2 regions of the Alteromonas sp. S005 genome follow, and region 1 is predicted to be linked to the other one. Evidence: riboswitches for the same ligand, from Rfam matches in the RefSeq annotation. Region 1 holds a riboswitch; the other holds the start of a gene.
What was found. A riboswitch is a leader RNA that binds a small molecule or an ion and turns the genes downstream of it on or off. The one in region 1 is predicted to bind thiamine pyrophosphate.
Positions count from the first base shown of each region.

Region 1 (7,651 bases):
TGGTAGCTGGCGTATTGCTGCGGCGAATAGGTTTCTTGATACACCAGTACGGCATCTAACCCCAGATGTTTTAATGATTGGTATTGTTCCCATTTCAGAGGCTGCACTTCCATCATAAGGTAGCTTACCTTGTCGCGAATGGCGCTAAGGGTTTGCTCAAAATAGTTCATGCCCACTTTGGTTTCGTGTTCGCCAGTTACCAGCAACACTTGAGAAAACCCCATATCTTTAATGGCTTCAATTTCAGTGAGTACTTCACTTATAGATAGAGTCTTGCGCTTTATTTTATTGCTCATGGTAAAGCCGCAATAGGTACATTCGTTGGCACACAGGTTCGACAAATACAAAGGCACGAATAGCTGCATGGTATTACCAAAGCGGTGGCGAGTGAGTGCCTGCGCGCGACTTGCCATGGCTTCCAAGTAATGTGAGCCGGCAGGCGAGATAAGCGCCATAAAATCATCGAGTGAGAGTGATTTTTTACCTAATGCTCGCTCTACGTCACTCGCCGTTTTACTGTTAATTGACATAGCTAGATGGGCTAAGTCTTGATGCATTAGCGCTTGTGCTACCTTCATACCGCAGGCTCCAAAAAGGCAGTAAGCGGGCTAGAAGCCTGCGCCAAATTAGATGTTGCACCAAGCCCTGCTTCAAACGCTTTTCGGCCTGTTTCTACGGCGCTTGCAAAGGCCTCTGCCATGGCAACAGGGTTTTGTGCAGTGGCAATAGCAGTATTTACTAGTACCGCATCAACACCCATTTCCATGGCCGCCATGGCTTCACTGGGCTTGCCAATACCTGCATCTACTATGACCGGAATAGAAGCTTGCTCAACAATAATTTGTAAGAAAGGCTTAGTTTGTAAGCCCTGATTGCTACCAATGGGTGCGCCTAACGGCATAACGGCGGCGCAGCCTACTTCTTCTAGTCGTTTACACAAAACGGGGTCTGCGCCGCAGTAGGGCAGAACGTGAAACCCTTTTTTTACCAAAGCCTCGGCGGCCTGAAGGGTTTCGATTGGGTCGGGCAGTAAATAGCGTTGGTCGGGGTGAATTTCCAACTTTATCCATGGGCTACCAAGCGCTTCATAAGAAAGTTCTGCGGCAAATATGGCTTCTTGGGCATTTTTAGCCCCCGATGTATTAGGCAGCAGAGTAACCCCTAACTCTCGAAGTGCCGTTAGCGTTTCGTCTTGCGCGCTGTTACTCGCCACGCGCTTCATTGCCAAGGTAACAATGTTACTTTGTGTGGCGGCCACTGCATCTTTCATGGTGGTGGCGTTGCTGAACTTTCCTGTACCGGTTAAAAGACGTGATGAAAAAGTGTGGTTTGCAAGCGTTAACATATTAGCCTCCTGCAACTAGGGTGAAGATATCAACGGTGTCGTTGTCTTTAAGGTAAGTGGTCGGCCATTCTTTTTTACTCACTATGGCGGCATTTCTAGCAATGGCGGTACCGTCGTCATTCAGTTGTTTAAGGGCAATTAACTCGCTTAGCGAGATGGGCGAGATCACGTTCATAGGTTGATTGTTTACGTTTACTTTAATTGGGGTCATTGCAAACCTCGCAGCTAGAAGAAGGGGGTAACGTAAAGCTTTGCAGCGAACCAAGGCCTGCATTTCCAGTTAGGTAGTGTCCCCACTTAATGTCGGCTTGGAACCCTTTTGCTAAAAACAACAATGCTTGTGTTGCCTGATGGCAAGCGGCCATACCAACAACAGGGCCCAGTACGCCTTTGCTCAAACAGTCTTCACGTACGGAAATCTTATTTACTAGGCACTCGTAACAACCACAAGAGTCCGAGGTTTGCGGCAAATTAAGTGCTTGCCATGTAAGGCCGCTGGCTGCTGCAATAAAAAGCGGAATAGAGGCGCGATAGGACGCCGCATTTATCTGCCGTCTCACCGTAATGTTGTCGGTGCAATCCAGTACACAAGTGGCAGATGAAATTAAGGTTGGTAAGTTGTTACTATCAGCAAACTTGCTTTTAAATTGAATGTTTAAGTCAGAGTTAACTTTGCGAAGTTCGTTATACAGCGACTTAGCTTTAAGCTCGCCTAAATGCATTTCGTTGTAGCTAACTTGGCGCTGTAAGTTGCTGATATCAACAGTGTCACCATCTACCAGTGTAATATTTCCAACACCTGCGCCAACTAAATATCGGGCGGTTAAGCTTCCCAAGCCGCCCAGCCCAAAAACCACCGCGTGGGCGCTTGCTAAATTAGACTGACCGTCGTGGTCGATACAGTCGAGCAAGAGCTGTCTGCTGTAACGCTGTATATCCTGGTGCTTAAGCAAAACCTGCCTCCTGCGCTAGCGCTTGGTATGCTTGCAGAGGATGCTCCGCGTGTGTAATGGCACTAACCACGGCAATCCCGTCAACCCCGGTTTTAGCCACGTCATTTATACGTGATAAATTAATACCGCCAATGGCCACGGTAGGTATGCCTTCACACAGCTTCACATATTTTGCCAAGCGCTCTACACCTTGGGGTTTAGACGGCATATCTTTGGTATTGGTTGGAAATATATGGCCAAGGGCAATGTAAGAAGGGTTTAGCGCGCGAACGCGCTGAATTTCAGCGAATCCATGGGTTGAAATACCCAGTCTAAGCCCGGCACTTTGAATAGCGTTTAAATCTGCAGTGTCGAGATCTTCTTGACCTAGATGTACGCCATAAGCGCCTAGCTCTATGGCTAACTCCCAATAGTCGTTAATAAATAACTGACAGTTGGTGTGCTCCACTAACTCAATGGCATCTTTAATCTGTTGGCGAATGTCTTGTTGTGAACCTTTCTTCACCCTCAGCTGGATAATTTTTACGCCCGTTGGCCAAAGTCTCGCTATCCACTCAACGCTGTCTACTACGGGGTAAATGCCTAGGTTCGTATGAGTAAGTGTAGGAAATTGGACTATATTAGCTTTTGTACTTTCTGAGGGTACGTCGCTGTTCGACGGAAAATTTAGGCTTAAATCTTTATTGTAATAAACAGCGCTACCTTGGTGAAAATCTACCTTTGGAAAACTTGCGGCGTTTGCGGGAAAACCGTTAGTTCGAGGGAAATACGTGGGCAAACTTGTCCCATTACTATGGACCTTAGCGCTATTAATATCGGGCTTGCAAAGGGTATTTCGCCTTACTTCGCATACATAGGCATTTGCTAGGGTGAGCGCATCTTCAATGCAATAGTCGTTAACAATAAAACCTGCAATCGCACTTGCTAACATGCAGCCAGTACCCCGAAGTTTACCGTTATCGATTATCGGTTGACTAAAGTGAAGGGTGTGCGAGGCGCAAACAAAGGTGTCATATACCTGAGTTTGCCACTCGGCGTGGCCGCCTTTAACGTAAACACTCTTTGCCCCTTTTCCAATAAGCCGGTTTATTGCTGACGCTAGGCTAGTATCGTCGTTTACCGGCAAATTAGACAGCCAAGCTAGCTCGTCAATATTTGGGGTGACCAAATCAACTGTATTCAGCAACTCGTCAACAACGCTTTCGCTTAAGTCGCTTAACATGCCGCCAGATGAAGAAGACTGCACAGGGTCCCATATCACAAAGGGGCGAGGTTTTTTTAACGATTGAATACGTGCGCATAGTAAAAGCGCTTGTTCATCGTTTGCGACAGCGCCAACTTTAATGGCGCGTGGTGGCGTATCTTCGTAAAGTACTTGCCACTGCTGGTTCAGCGCAGATGCACTCATGCTTTCTTTGCTAAGCAGATGCTGGTTTGATTGCACGGTAAGTTGTGTGGTGAGCACACAGGCATGAACGCTTAAATCGGCAAGCGTGATGGCGTCGCGGGTTATACCCGCGCCACCACTTGAGTCAACGCCGCCTATGCACCATACCGCCGGCAGCCTTATGCTAGGTGGCTCTAGTACGGGTTTAGTAAGGTGGCGGTTTGTCATGGCAACTCTACCTTGCTATCTACTGTGTGATAAAGCTGAGCACCCGACTGATTAAATGCATCAGCCATGTCTTTCATGCCTTTTTCTTTCTCAAGCTCTTGGGTTTCTGCTTGTTTAGCGACATCACGTACTTCTTGAGAAATTTTCATGCTGCAAAATTTAGGGCCGCACATAGAACAAAAGTGCGCAACTTTGCCAGAGGCCTGCGGCAAGGTTTCATCGTGATAAGCGCGAGCAGTGTGGGGGTCTAATGCAAGGTTAAACTGATCTTCCCATCTAAACTCGAAGCGCGCTTTCGACATAGCGTTGTCGCGTATTTGCGCGCCGGGGTGACCTTTCGCTAAGTCGGCAGCGTGAGCCGCTATTTTGTAGGTAATAAGCCCCTGCTTAACGTCTTCTTTGTTAGGTAAACCTAAATGTTCTTTTGGGGTTACGTAGCACAGCATTGCGCAGCCATACCAACCAATCATGGCGGCGCCAATACCTGAGGTGAAGTGATCGTAGCCAGGAGCGATATCGGTGGTGAGGGGGCCAAGGGTATAAAACGGCGCTTCGTGACAGTGCTTAAGCTGCTCTTCCATGTTTGCTTTAATCATGTGCATTGGTACGTGCCCTGGGCCTTCAATCATTACCTGAACATCGTATTCCCAGGCTATTTTGGTCAGCTCACCCAAGGTACGTAATTCAGAGAACTGCGCATCATCGTTGGCATCGGCAACGCTTCCAGGGCGCAAGCCATCACCTAGCGACAGCGCTACATCGTACTTAGCGCAAATTTCGCAGATTTCGTGGAAATGTTCGTACAAAAAGCTTTGCTGGTGATGGCTTAAGCACCACTTCGCCATGATTGAACCGCCGCGCGAGACAATGCCAGTAACCCGTTTTGCGGTAAGGTGCACGTACTCTAACAGTACGCCTGCGTGAATGGTGAAGTAATCCACTCCTTGCTCGGCTTGTTCGATGAGCGTGTCTTTAAACATCTCCCAGGTTAAGTCTTCGGCTATGCCGTTTACTTTTTCTAGCGCTTGATAAATAGGTACGGTGCCAAGAGGTACCGGGCTATTTCGCAGCAGCCATTCGCGGGTTTCGTGAATATTTCTGCCGGTAGAAAGGTCCATGATGGTATCTGCGCCCCAGCGCGTTGACCAAACAAGCTTTTCTACCTCTTCTTCGATAGACGAGGTTACCGCCGAATTCCCAATGTTGGCGTTAATTTTCACCAAGAAATTGCGGCCGATAATCATTGGCTCTAGTTCGGGGTGATTAATGTTACACGGAATAATGGCGCGGCCTGCGGCAACTTCCTGGCGTACAAACTCAGGCGTAATGGTATCGGGCAAATTCGCGCCGAAGTGCTCGCCCTTGTGTTGCTGCGTTAGCTCGGCGTCTTTAATGGCTTGGCGGCCCATGTTTTCACGTATGGCAATGTATTCCATTTCAGGGGTAATAATGCCCTGCCTTGCGTAGTGAAGCTGGGTGACGTTCTTACCTGCCTTCGCTTTTAACGGTTTGCGGCTGCGGATAAAGCGGAAATCTTCGGTAAAAATGTCGTTTTCACGCTCTTTCGCAAAGCTTGATGATACACCTGCTAGTTCGATGGTATCGCTGCGCTCTTCAATCCACTTTTGGCGAAGTGGGCTTAAACCTTTGTGCACATCTATGTTTTCTTGCGGGTCGCCGTAGGGTCCAGAGGTATCGTACACCGGAATTGGTGGGTTAGGCTCTAGAATGGGGCTTTCTTCGGTGCCACCGACTAGGCTGTCGTGCTGGTGGATAAGGCGCATGGTAACGCGGATATCGTCGCGGCTGCCACACTCGTAGTGGCGAGTTGAATTGGGATAAGCTTCGCCCGCTAGTTCATTTATGAATTGCTGAGCTTGTTGGCGTTGTTCGCGTCTGTTCGACATAGCATTTTACCTTGTAAGTATAGGTTCTAAAAATGCTTGTCAGGAGTGAAGGAGAATACAAAGTGTAAGTGCAGAAGGGGCTAGACCTTTTACGTTAGCGGGCTATTCAGATTAGGCTACGAAAATTACACGCTTAACCTGTGTTGATGTTCATTGGGTAACCCACTTAAACAACTGACTATGAGTGACTCAAAGTGTCGTAAAGCGTGGTGTGTTTAGCATCAACAGCTAAATAACTTCGCTTCACAATGCCAAGCTAGTGCTTGGTATTGCACACATTGCATTTTCTTGTTCCCTTCGCAGGTATTAGCCTGATCAGGTTCTACGGATCCCACTTTCGTGGTCTCAGCTTACTGGATTACCAGTGAAGCACTCCGACAAGTTGTTACTTTGATTCGTGTTAATTACACAACACAAATCAACAATTCCTTTTTACTATATCGTCAATGCCGAAAAGATTACAAGTGCTGAAGAGTAGGGAAATGCTAAAAGTCGCACTATGGGCGAAGCAAAATCATGTGTAATAAATCGCACATATCTTTAACGTCACCTTCGAAGTCGGTTGTTAGCGACATGGCGGTAATCGAATAGCCTTCTACAAAGGGTATGAATAACGCCACCGCTTTTGAGGCGTTGTCTGGTGTTGCAGCTACAGGGCTGAAAATAGCATTAAGCACCTGTGCAGATGATTGGTAATAGGCCTTTAAATACTGTTCAATGGCAGCATTTCTAGTGGAAATTGCCCAATATTCGCGAAATATACGACACATTTCTGACAATTCAAGTCCGTGGCATAAAAACGCTTTTACTAAGGATGTAAGGTCTTCATGTAGGGTAGCTTCAGACGTAAGTTTGGGCATTTCGCGCATTTCAGACAGGCACGATTGAAAGTAACGGTCGGCAAGAGTAACAAGCAAGTTATCTTTGTTTTTGAAGTAATACTGCACGTTGCTTAATGTCATATTTGCACCAGCAGCAACTTGCCTCATGGTTACACCATAGTCACCCTCATTTTTTAGCAAAGTTAATGCGACGTCTAATATTTTCTGTGATTTTTCGCTTTTTTTCATGCTGCCTTTGCTTATCAATTTTTTCTTCACTTTGAGTAATTTACCTAAAGCGCGGTGATTTTTCCAAAATAACGGCTTGATATTTTAGGTCGGATGACCTAATGTTTCAATGATTAGGTCGTATGACCTAATTTGTGGTGTTGAAGCCGAGTTTATGAGGATGTGTGATGATTAAAGCGTTAAGAACCCCCGATGACAGATTTAAAAATCTCGTTGATTACCCTTTTGAGCCCAACTATGTAGATGATCTTGAAGGGTATGAAGGCTTGCGTGGCCACTATATTGATGAAGGTAGCAAAGGCGCAGAGAATGTATTTCTTTGTCTTCATGGTGAGCCCGCTTGGAGTTATTTATACAGAAAAATGATTCCAGAGTTTGTTAAAGCGGGTGGTCGTGTCGTTGCGCCCGATTTATTAGGTTTTGGTAAATCAGATAAACCTATCGGTGAAGATACTTACACCTTCGAGTTTCACCGCAATTATTTGATACAGCTTATTGAGCGCCTAGACCTTAAAAACATTACATTGGTATGCCAAGACTGGGGTGGTTTACTTGGGCTTACATTGCCTATGGATATGCAGCGCCGGTTTAAACGTTTAATCATTATGAATACGGGGCTGTTGGTGGAGCCTGTTACTGCGCCAGCGTTTATTGAATGGCATGACGATATTGTAAAAGCTAATCCGCTGTCGCTGTCGCACTTTTTTAAGCAATATGCACCTACTATCAATGAAGACGAAGCTAACGCTTACGCTGCACCA
Region 1 is NZ_JAZETN010000004.1:202,975-210,625, reverse strand. Features, by position in the region: gene thiH (2-iminoacetate synthase ThiH) at 1-578, opposite strand, end outside; gene V7R55_RS07625 (thiazole synthase) at 575-1,345, opposite strand; gene thiS (sulfur carrier protein ThiS) at 1,347-1,556, opposite strand; gene V7R55_RS07615 (HesA/MoeB/ThiF family protein) at 1,543-2,298, opposite strand; gene thiE (thiamine phosphate synthase) at 2,291-3,913, opposite strand; gene thiC (phosphomethylpyrimidine synthase ThiC) at 3,910-5,820, opposite strand; TPP riboswitch at 6,096-6,207, opposite strand; gene V7R55_RS07600 (TetR/AcrR family transcriptional regulator) at 6,318-6,890, opposite strand; gene V7R55_RS07595 (haloalkane dehalogenase) at 7,058-7,651, shown strand, end outside.

Region 2 (7,651 bases), on a different contig from region 1:
ATGCTCTTGAGCGTGGTATCGAAAATCCCGAAAAAGTTCACTTTACGCTTATGGAAGCGAACTTTTATGCTGGAGATTATCGAGCTGCGTACAAGCACGTTCAAGAGGCTAAAAAAGATCGCTCACTACGTCGTAATGCGGCAGCGTGGGAACCTTACATAAAGGAAAAAGCGAAAAACCGCGGTATTAATATTTAATATCCGGAATTAGCTACAAAAGCCTCCCTTGGGAGGCTTTTTTTTGCTTTTAGTTTAAGTGTAAGCTTTTAGAGTAGAAAAAACGTCGTGAAAGTGACTTGTTTGAATGGCTATAGCGTATAACGCATCTAACGGTAATTCACTTTACAGTGTCCAAGAAAGTTACTCAAATGCAGGGCGCAATATTGCTCTAATTGCTGCTGTAGACCCCTTCACACCGTTCACTTTAAAACCGTTGTCTTCCAATACCTCTCTTACAAGCGTCATATTCATATCTGATGCTTCAAATAGTGATATGAGGTAACGTTGAGTATTCATTATTTTTTTAAGCTTATTGAGTACGTATAGGTGAGCACTAAGCAATTCAGTGCCGCTATTGCCTTTGTTTTCTTGTTTGTCACTTATCGCTTCAGGGCGGAGTTTGGCATCGCTTGATAATTTTCTCAGTATGGGCCAAATATCATCTAGCGTTCGCGTTCCTTGGGTAAAGTGGTTTAGCTTGTTTATATAGATTTCTAGCACAGAGCTAGGAAGTTCGTGGAGGTTAAGTGAACTAAGGAAACTCGCTTTGAGGGCTAGAGCTTTTTCAACTAGTTCACCGGTATACTTGTTAAGAGGTAACACAGCCAAAGCGCTAGTTTCACCACTAGCTTTATTAGGTTTTCGACCATAATCAACGATATGAAAGCCATTGCTAGACCAAAATCCATCAAGCCTATTTGTCGCTCCGTAAGACGTTGATATTGCATCAATAGCGCGCTCATGGGCTTTTTCTATTATTTTTTTGATTAGTTGGCCACCAATACCTTTATTTTGAAGCTTTGGGTGAACAGCAATTCGGTTAATTCGCCAATAGCTTTGTGTAGCTGCTTTAAAGTCGACAGACAGCAGTGTTAATCGTTGCGCTCCTAGGTGACCTTTGGGACGTCGCTTACCTTCTGCTATATCAAGAGCAAGATCGCTCAGGTAGTCTCCGCCTTCTATGTTAATTATTGCTGTAGCAAGTACTAGGTCTTTAACTTTAAAAGTCACGACCAGAACATCTGGACTGTCCATTAGGCGCATGAAATCGTCAGGCGTGGTCTGGTAGTGAGCAAGTGAAAGCAAAGACATGATTTGCTGCAGCATGCTCTCGTCTACATCCTCAAAAGAGCAAATAGTAAACTCGCCTGCCGCTAATACCTCTGAGATATCGAGTGATGTAAGAGAGGCTATAGTCTTTTGTATACTGCTTTGTGAATTGGCGCTGCAATCAATACCTTTCACGCAACCATTTTCAAACAAACAGGTTTGATTTAAAAAGGCCTCAATTGGATCGTTTTCAGCCCAACGTAAAGAAGTCGATAGCGTTAGGTGTAAAGTCCCCTTTGGCAAGGAGGGAATGAGTTTATGAATAAACCCCTTTCCTGAGCCTTCGTAGCCTAAAAGTGTGGTGCTTAAAACCCACTGTGGGTTATAGGCTATTATACGTTTGATAACGGGAAGTGGCATGGACGCAGCCTCATCCACTATTACGAGGTCATATTTCGTATTTTCTATGTCAAAAAGCAACTCACTATCGGGCGGAACCCACTTAACTAAGCCTTTAGGCGCGGTTTGTTGTTTCGCTCGCCGAGTTTCCAAACTTGCTACTTGCGACATATACATTTTGACGTTCAGCTTGTCTGCTTCTTCAGATTCTGTAAAGCGGGATAAAACATGAGTTACATTTTCACTACGCTCGCTGGTAAGCAGAACGTTCTTACCTTCTTTGATAACGCTATCAATAAACAGGCCTAAGAGGGATGATTTACCCCTACCTCTTGGCGCTGTGATTAGCGCGTTAAGGCAATTAAGCATATATGCCTGATGCAATTGATAGTACGCGTGCTCTTGCTCTTTAGAGCGAAATCGGGCATGTGTATGCTCGTTGTGAATGGATTCTTGTTTTACACAGTAACTAGAAATATCGGGAAGAACAGTTTCTATTTCAGTATGAAAACCCACGTATGGGTTTTCACGCAAGTTCTTAATAAAGCGAGAACGGTATCGACTATGGTTAAGCGTAAACCCTTCTGATAAGAACGGCACCGATATATTCTCGACCCACTCGTCAGATTTTGGGCAAATAAGTATTAAGCAGCCACTACGCTTAACAATACCCGCTACTGCCATAATGTCACCAGGCTTAAAAGCGTCGCGGCAATCCAATATGGCAATGTCACACTCGACGCCAAGCACTTGCTTTCGCATCTTTCCTTTTAAAGCGTTGCCAGTGAGGTTCGAAATACTTAAGGATGACACCTCATCGGTTAAGTTTCGAAGGTTGGATAAAGTAGCTTCACAAAAGCTATTACTGCCTGAAATAACCAACATTCTTCGGTGAAGTAGAGTAGTAACACGTGAGCCATTTTCGCAGCTATTTTTACTGTAGGGGGCAAGAAGCCATTCGCGTAATTGAGTTAGCGCCATGAATCAACTTTTTAGGTATAATCTAACGCTATATTAGCGATTTATTGTGAGGAATTCGAATGCGCTTTCTTTCTCGGCGTTTAGTTATGCCAAATGATCTTAATTACGCCAATTCTTTGTTCGGTGGCCGCGCGTTAGAATGGATAGACGAAGAGGCTGCCATTTGGGCAATTTGCCAGTTAGAGACCAATTGTTTGGTGACTAAGCATATTGGTGAAATTAGCTTTGAATCACCTGCGATGCAGGGTGACATAGTAGAGTTTGGATTGGAAACCAAGGCGGTAGGCCGCACTTCGATTACTGTAAGCTGTTTGGTGAGAAACAAGGCTACTAAAAAAACTATCTGCTTTGCAGATGACATCGTTTTCGTAAAGGTTGACCCGGAAACTCGCCAACCAACAGCACACGGCAAAACGCTAGAAGGGTTAAAAGCACAGACTGACGATGAAGTACGTCGTCTTAATATGAATATTGACGCTGAATAGCCTCGGGCTTTCAATACCTTATATCTTATAAATATTGTAACCTTAGCTTGATGTCTTATCTGCTTGACGGCGTGTATCGAACTGGTAGACTCCGTCGCAGACGTTGAGGCTACTATTTGAGTGGCTCAACACTATACCAAGGGGTGTCCGTTATCGGTCTGAGATCCACACTTGTGGGAACCCTTAAACCTGATCCGGATAATACCGGCGTAGGGATGGTTCACAGCATAGCCTTATCACCTGCCGTTAGACCCGGATCTTTTTTCTTCAATAAGAACAAGAGATCCCATGTATAAAACACTTTTCACACTATCATTGTTAGCAAGTTCTGTTGCTGCCTATGCACAAGAATCTGCAGTGAACGACACGTCAAAAAACACGCCTTCTGACATTGAACGGGTTGTTGTATCTGGTGACTTTCGACAAACAACACTTGACCAGCTAAGTGCTAGCGCAACTATTTTAGACCAAGAGCGCCTTCGCAGCAGACAGCCGAGTCATATCGACAGTGTGTTAAACAGTATTCCAAATGTTAATTTTGCGGCGGGTGCGTCTCGTGGCCGCTTCGTGCAAATTCGTGGTATTGGTGAGCGTAGCCAGTTTGCTGAACCCATCAACCCTTCGGTGAGCTTTATTGTCGATGAATTTGATTTTTCAGGCCTTGCTGCAGCAGGTATCATTTTTGACACGAAACAATTAGAAGTTTATCGCGGACCTCAGGCTACGCTTTACGGTACAGGTGCACTGGCTGGGGCGGTTAAATTATCCAGCAATAACGTGGGTAGCGACGCGCCAGACTATGTAGAAGCCCGCATTGGTAACAAAGACAGTTACCGCATCGAGGGAGCAACGGGTAACGATATCAATTCCGACTGGGGTTATCGCGTAGCGTTAGTGCATAACCGTAGCGATGGCTTTGTAGAGAATACATTCCTAGATAGAAACGATACCAATAATATTGACGAAACTGCTTTGCGATTTGCTGTTGAAGGCAGCGTGGATGAACGAACCACACTTGCTCTTACCTACCGCTGGTATGATATTGACAACGGCTACGATGCATTTTCCCTTGATAACGACAACAAAACACTGTCTGACGAGCCGGGTTTTGACGAGCATCAAACTCACGCAGTAAGCGCACGCTCAACAACGAGTACAGCCGCAGGGGACTTCATACTTATTGCCACTCATGCCTCTCATAACATTGCTTATGGATATGATGAAGACTGGACATTCACGGGTTTTCACCCTTGGGGTTACACATCTTTTGATGCTTACTACCGCGATGTTGAAACGCAAACCGGTGAGGTGCGTTTCGTGTCGTCTGACAGTGCTGCGCTTTTCGACGGTATGACAGATTGGACCTTAGGCATATTTTATAAAAACACAGAAGAAAAGTTACTTCGTCAGTACACATACCTTGATAGTGACTTTGCCAGTGAATATACCCCAACGACTACCGCTATCTATGCTCAGACTGAAAGCCGTTTGAAGGACAACTTAGTGCTTGTAGCTGGGTTGAGAGTAGAAAACTATGACTTCGACTACGCCGATAACAACCAACTTACACGCGCGTTTGACACCACCATGGTTGGCGGAAAAGTAGCGCTTCAATACACCCAAGGCGATCACTTCTACTACGGCAGCATTTCGCGCGGTTTTAAAGGCGCTGGCTTTAACCCGGACAGCCGAGTGAACGATAGTCAGCGTTTCTTCGACGAAGAATACAACTGGAACTATGAGGTGGGTGTAAAAGGCCCATTGCTAACGCCTGATCTTATTGCTCGTGCTGCGATTTTCTACATGGACAGGACAGATACTCAGATAAGTGATTTTGATGTTGTTACCCGTGATGACGGCACGGCCGGTTTTGTTGATATTATCGATAATGCTGACTTAGGCACAAACAAAGGGGCAGAGCTTGAACTAAGCTGGTTTGCTAGCGATGCATGGCAGTTAGATGCAAGTGTTGGTTACCTAAGCGCCACATTTGAAGGGTATAGACTAGCAGACGGTACTGAAGTGTCTGAGCAAAGACAGGCTCAATCACCTAAGTGGACGGCAAACCTTTACAGTGAGTACGCACTTACAGACACCATACTATGGCGAGTAGATGTAGACTATAAAAGCGAATACCGTTTTTCTGACGGCCATGATGTAACTGCGCCAAGTACGACTCTGGTTAACTCTGAAATTGTTGTGTTACACGGTGATTGGCAGACCTCGTTATGGATCCAAAATGCATTTGACCGCGAGTATTACACTCGAGGTTTTGGTGGTTTTAGCAACGACCCTCGCGATGAATACGCGTTTAACGAACCATATTACCAAATAGGTAACGGTCGCCAGTTTGGTATCACTGTTAAGTACGCGTTTTAAAATAAAAGGAAACAGACATGCAAGTTATGGTTGAACTGTCGTTGTACCCTTTGGTTAACGAATATATTCCGCCTATTCAAGATTTTATTGATAGGTTAAATAGCTACGGCGATATCACGGTGACAACATGTTCTACTAGTACCCAGGTTACGGGGGATTACGCTGTAGTAATGAAAATACTCGGCGACGAAATGCAGAGAACTCACGAAGAAGTAGGGCAGGCCATATTCGTTGCTAAGTTTCTAAATTTCGATGCTATGCAAGCAAGAAAGTCATCTTAATGGCTAACTTCTTTTCAGAGTTTACTTCTCAAATTGCCGCTACTTCATTGTTAGAATGGGTAGCGGTTGTACTTGCCATCGCGTATGTATTATTAGCAGCTAAACAAAATAGCTGGTGTTGGCTGTGCGCCTTTGTAAGTACAGCAATTTACACCTGGCTATTTTGGCAAGTAACCTTGCCATTCCAGTCGGCGCTTAACTTCTTTTACATGATAATGGCGGGGTATGGTTATTATCAGTGGTCGAAAGGGGCGGAAGAAGGCGAGGTTAAGCCAGTTCTTCATTGGCCGCTTTGGTTGCACTTGATCATTGTCCCAAGCATGCTATTACTTGCTTGGGGTCTTTCTGAAGTGGCTGGTTCGCAATTTAATAGTGAGTACCTACTATTAGATGCAAGCATTAACTTACTAAGTGTGGTCACGACATTTATGGTGGCACATAAAATTTTGCAAAACTGGGTTTACTGGTTTTTCATTAATCTAGCTTCGGCATATTTATACCTGCAAGTGGGCTATGCATTGTCTGCTTGCCTTTTCCTAGGTTATGTAGGCTTCGCAGTATTTGGTTATTATCAATGGCTTGTACAATATAAGAAACAAGGTGAACAGGTTGGATATCATCGCCACGCTGCAAAAGGCGCTTAATCTTAGCGAGAATGCAGAGGTTTCGGTACATCCTGCTGGTGCGGTAAACCGTGTTTACCGCGTTCAAGACCCAGCAAATAGCCTATTAAGTTTAAGTGAAGGTAACCCTCAAATTACTTCTCATCAAAAGCTTGAAGATGTCCCCATCGATTTAGCCGTTAAGTGGCTGGGCGATGATGATTTCAGTGGTGTGGAGCGCAAACATCAGTTTGCTTTGCAGCAACAGTTGTATCAAGTAGGGATAGCGCCGCAGCCAATTTGGTTAAGCGATGAAGAAACCATCTGGGTAGAACAGTGGGAAAGTCATAATGCAAGCGATGAGCTTGCTTCAACTAGGCGTCCTGTACACACGTTGGCTGAAACCCTCGTGCGTATCCATTCGCTGTCTATTACCGCCAAGCCATTAAATCTAATTGCAAGGTGGCAGCATTACAGTGATGTCGCAAAGCTTGATACCAATAGTGAGCTTTACTTAAAGGCGCAGGCGCTCGAAAAGAGCGTAATTAAAAGCGAACAAGACGATGAAGACTGCGTATTGTGCCACAACGACTTATTGATTAATCACCTATTGCTTGGTAAAGAAAGCGCGGTCAAGATCATTGATTGGGAGTATGCAGCAATGGGAAATCGTTACTTCGATTTAGCAAGCTGCTGCCTTATCAATAAACTCGACGTGAATGAAAGCGAAGAATTAGTTGTTCACTACGCAAACGTCATGAATATTGACAAAGGCGATGCATTGGATAAGTTTAAGCTACATTCCAACATTGTTCATATAACGAACGACCTGTGGTTTGCTGCACTTAATGCGAATAAAAGTAACTAGACGCAAAGCGTGAAGCGCTATAGGCTTTCCTTTGCATAAAGCCAGTATAATGGTTAGCTTGAACAGGCATACTTGACGTTATTCGATTGAAAAATCAGCGCATTGCGTGTTAATTAAGCATGCAGTGCATGGTAGTGATAAAAAGGCTTTACCTTTTTAATGTCATCCGTATAATGCACAGCGCGCTAGGGGTGTAGTTCGAATTGGTAGAACAGCGGTCTCCAAAACCGATGGTTGGGGGTTCGAGTCCCTCCACCCCTGCCACTTTCTCTTCTTGTGAACAAGTCAGTTCAAACGTAAAAAATATTTTTATGTAAATTTCTTATCTAGCTTTTTCTTTATATTTATTTATCGTCATTTTGATTCGCAACGCATACCGTTAGTGCTT
Region 2 is NZ_JAZETN010000002.1:368,327-375,977, forward strand. Features, by position in the region: gene V7R55_RS04195 (hypothetical protein) at 1-197, shown strand, start outside; gene V7R55_RS04200 (GNAT family N-acetyltransferase) at 360-2,648, opposite strand; gene V7R55_RS04205 (acyl-CoA thioesterase) at 2,708-3,133, shown strand; TPP riboswitch at 3,263-3,366, shown strand; gene V7R55_RS04210 (TonB-dependent receptor) at 3,422-5,512, shown strand; gene V7R55_RS04215 (hypothetical protein) at 5,530-5,793, shown strand; gene pnuC (nicotinamide riboside transporter PnuC) at 5,793-6,437, shown strand; gene V7R55_RS04225 (phosphotransferase) at 6,403-7,263, shown strand; tRNA gene V7R55_RS04230 (tRNA-Trp) at 7,451-7,527, shown strand.
Region 2: linked by a shared signal. The riboswitch ahead of V7R55_RS04210 (TonB-dependent receptor) and the one ahead of thiC (phosphomethylpyrimidine synthase ThiC) in region 1 are both predicted to bind thiamine pyrophosphate.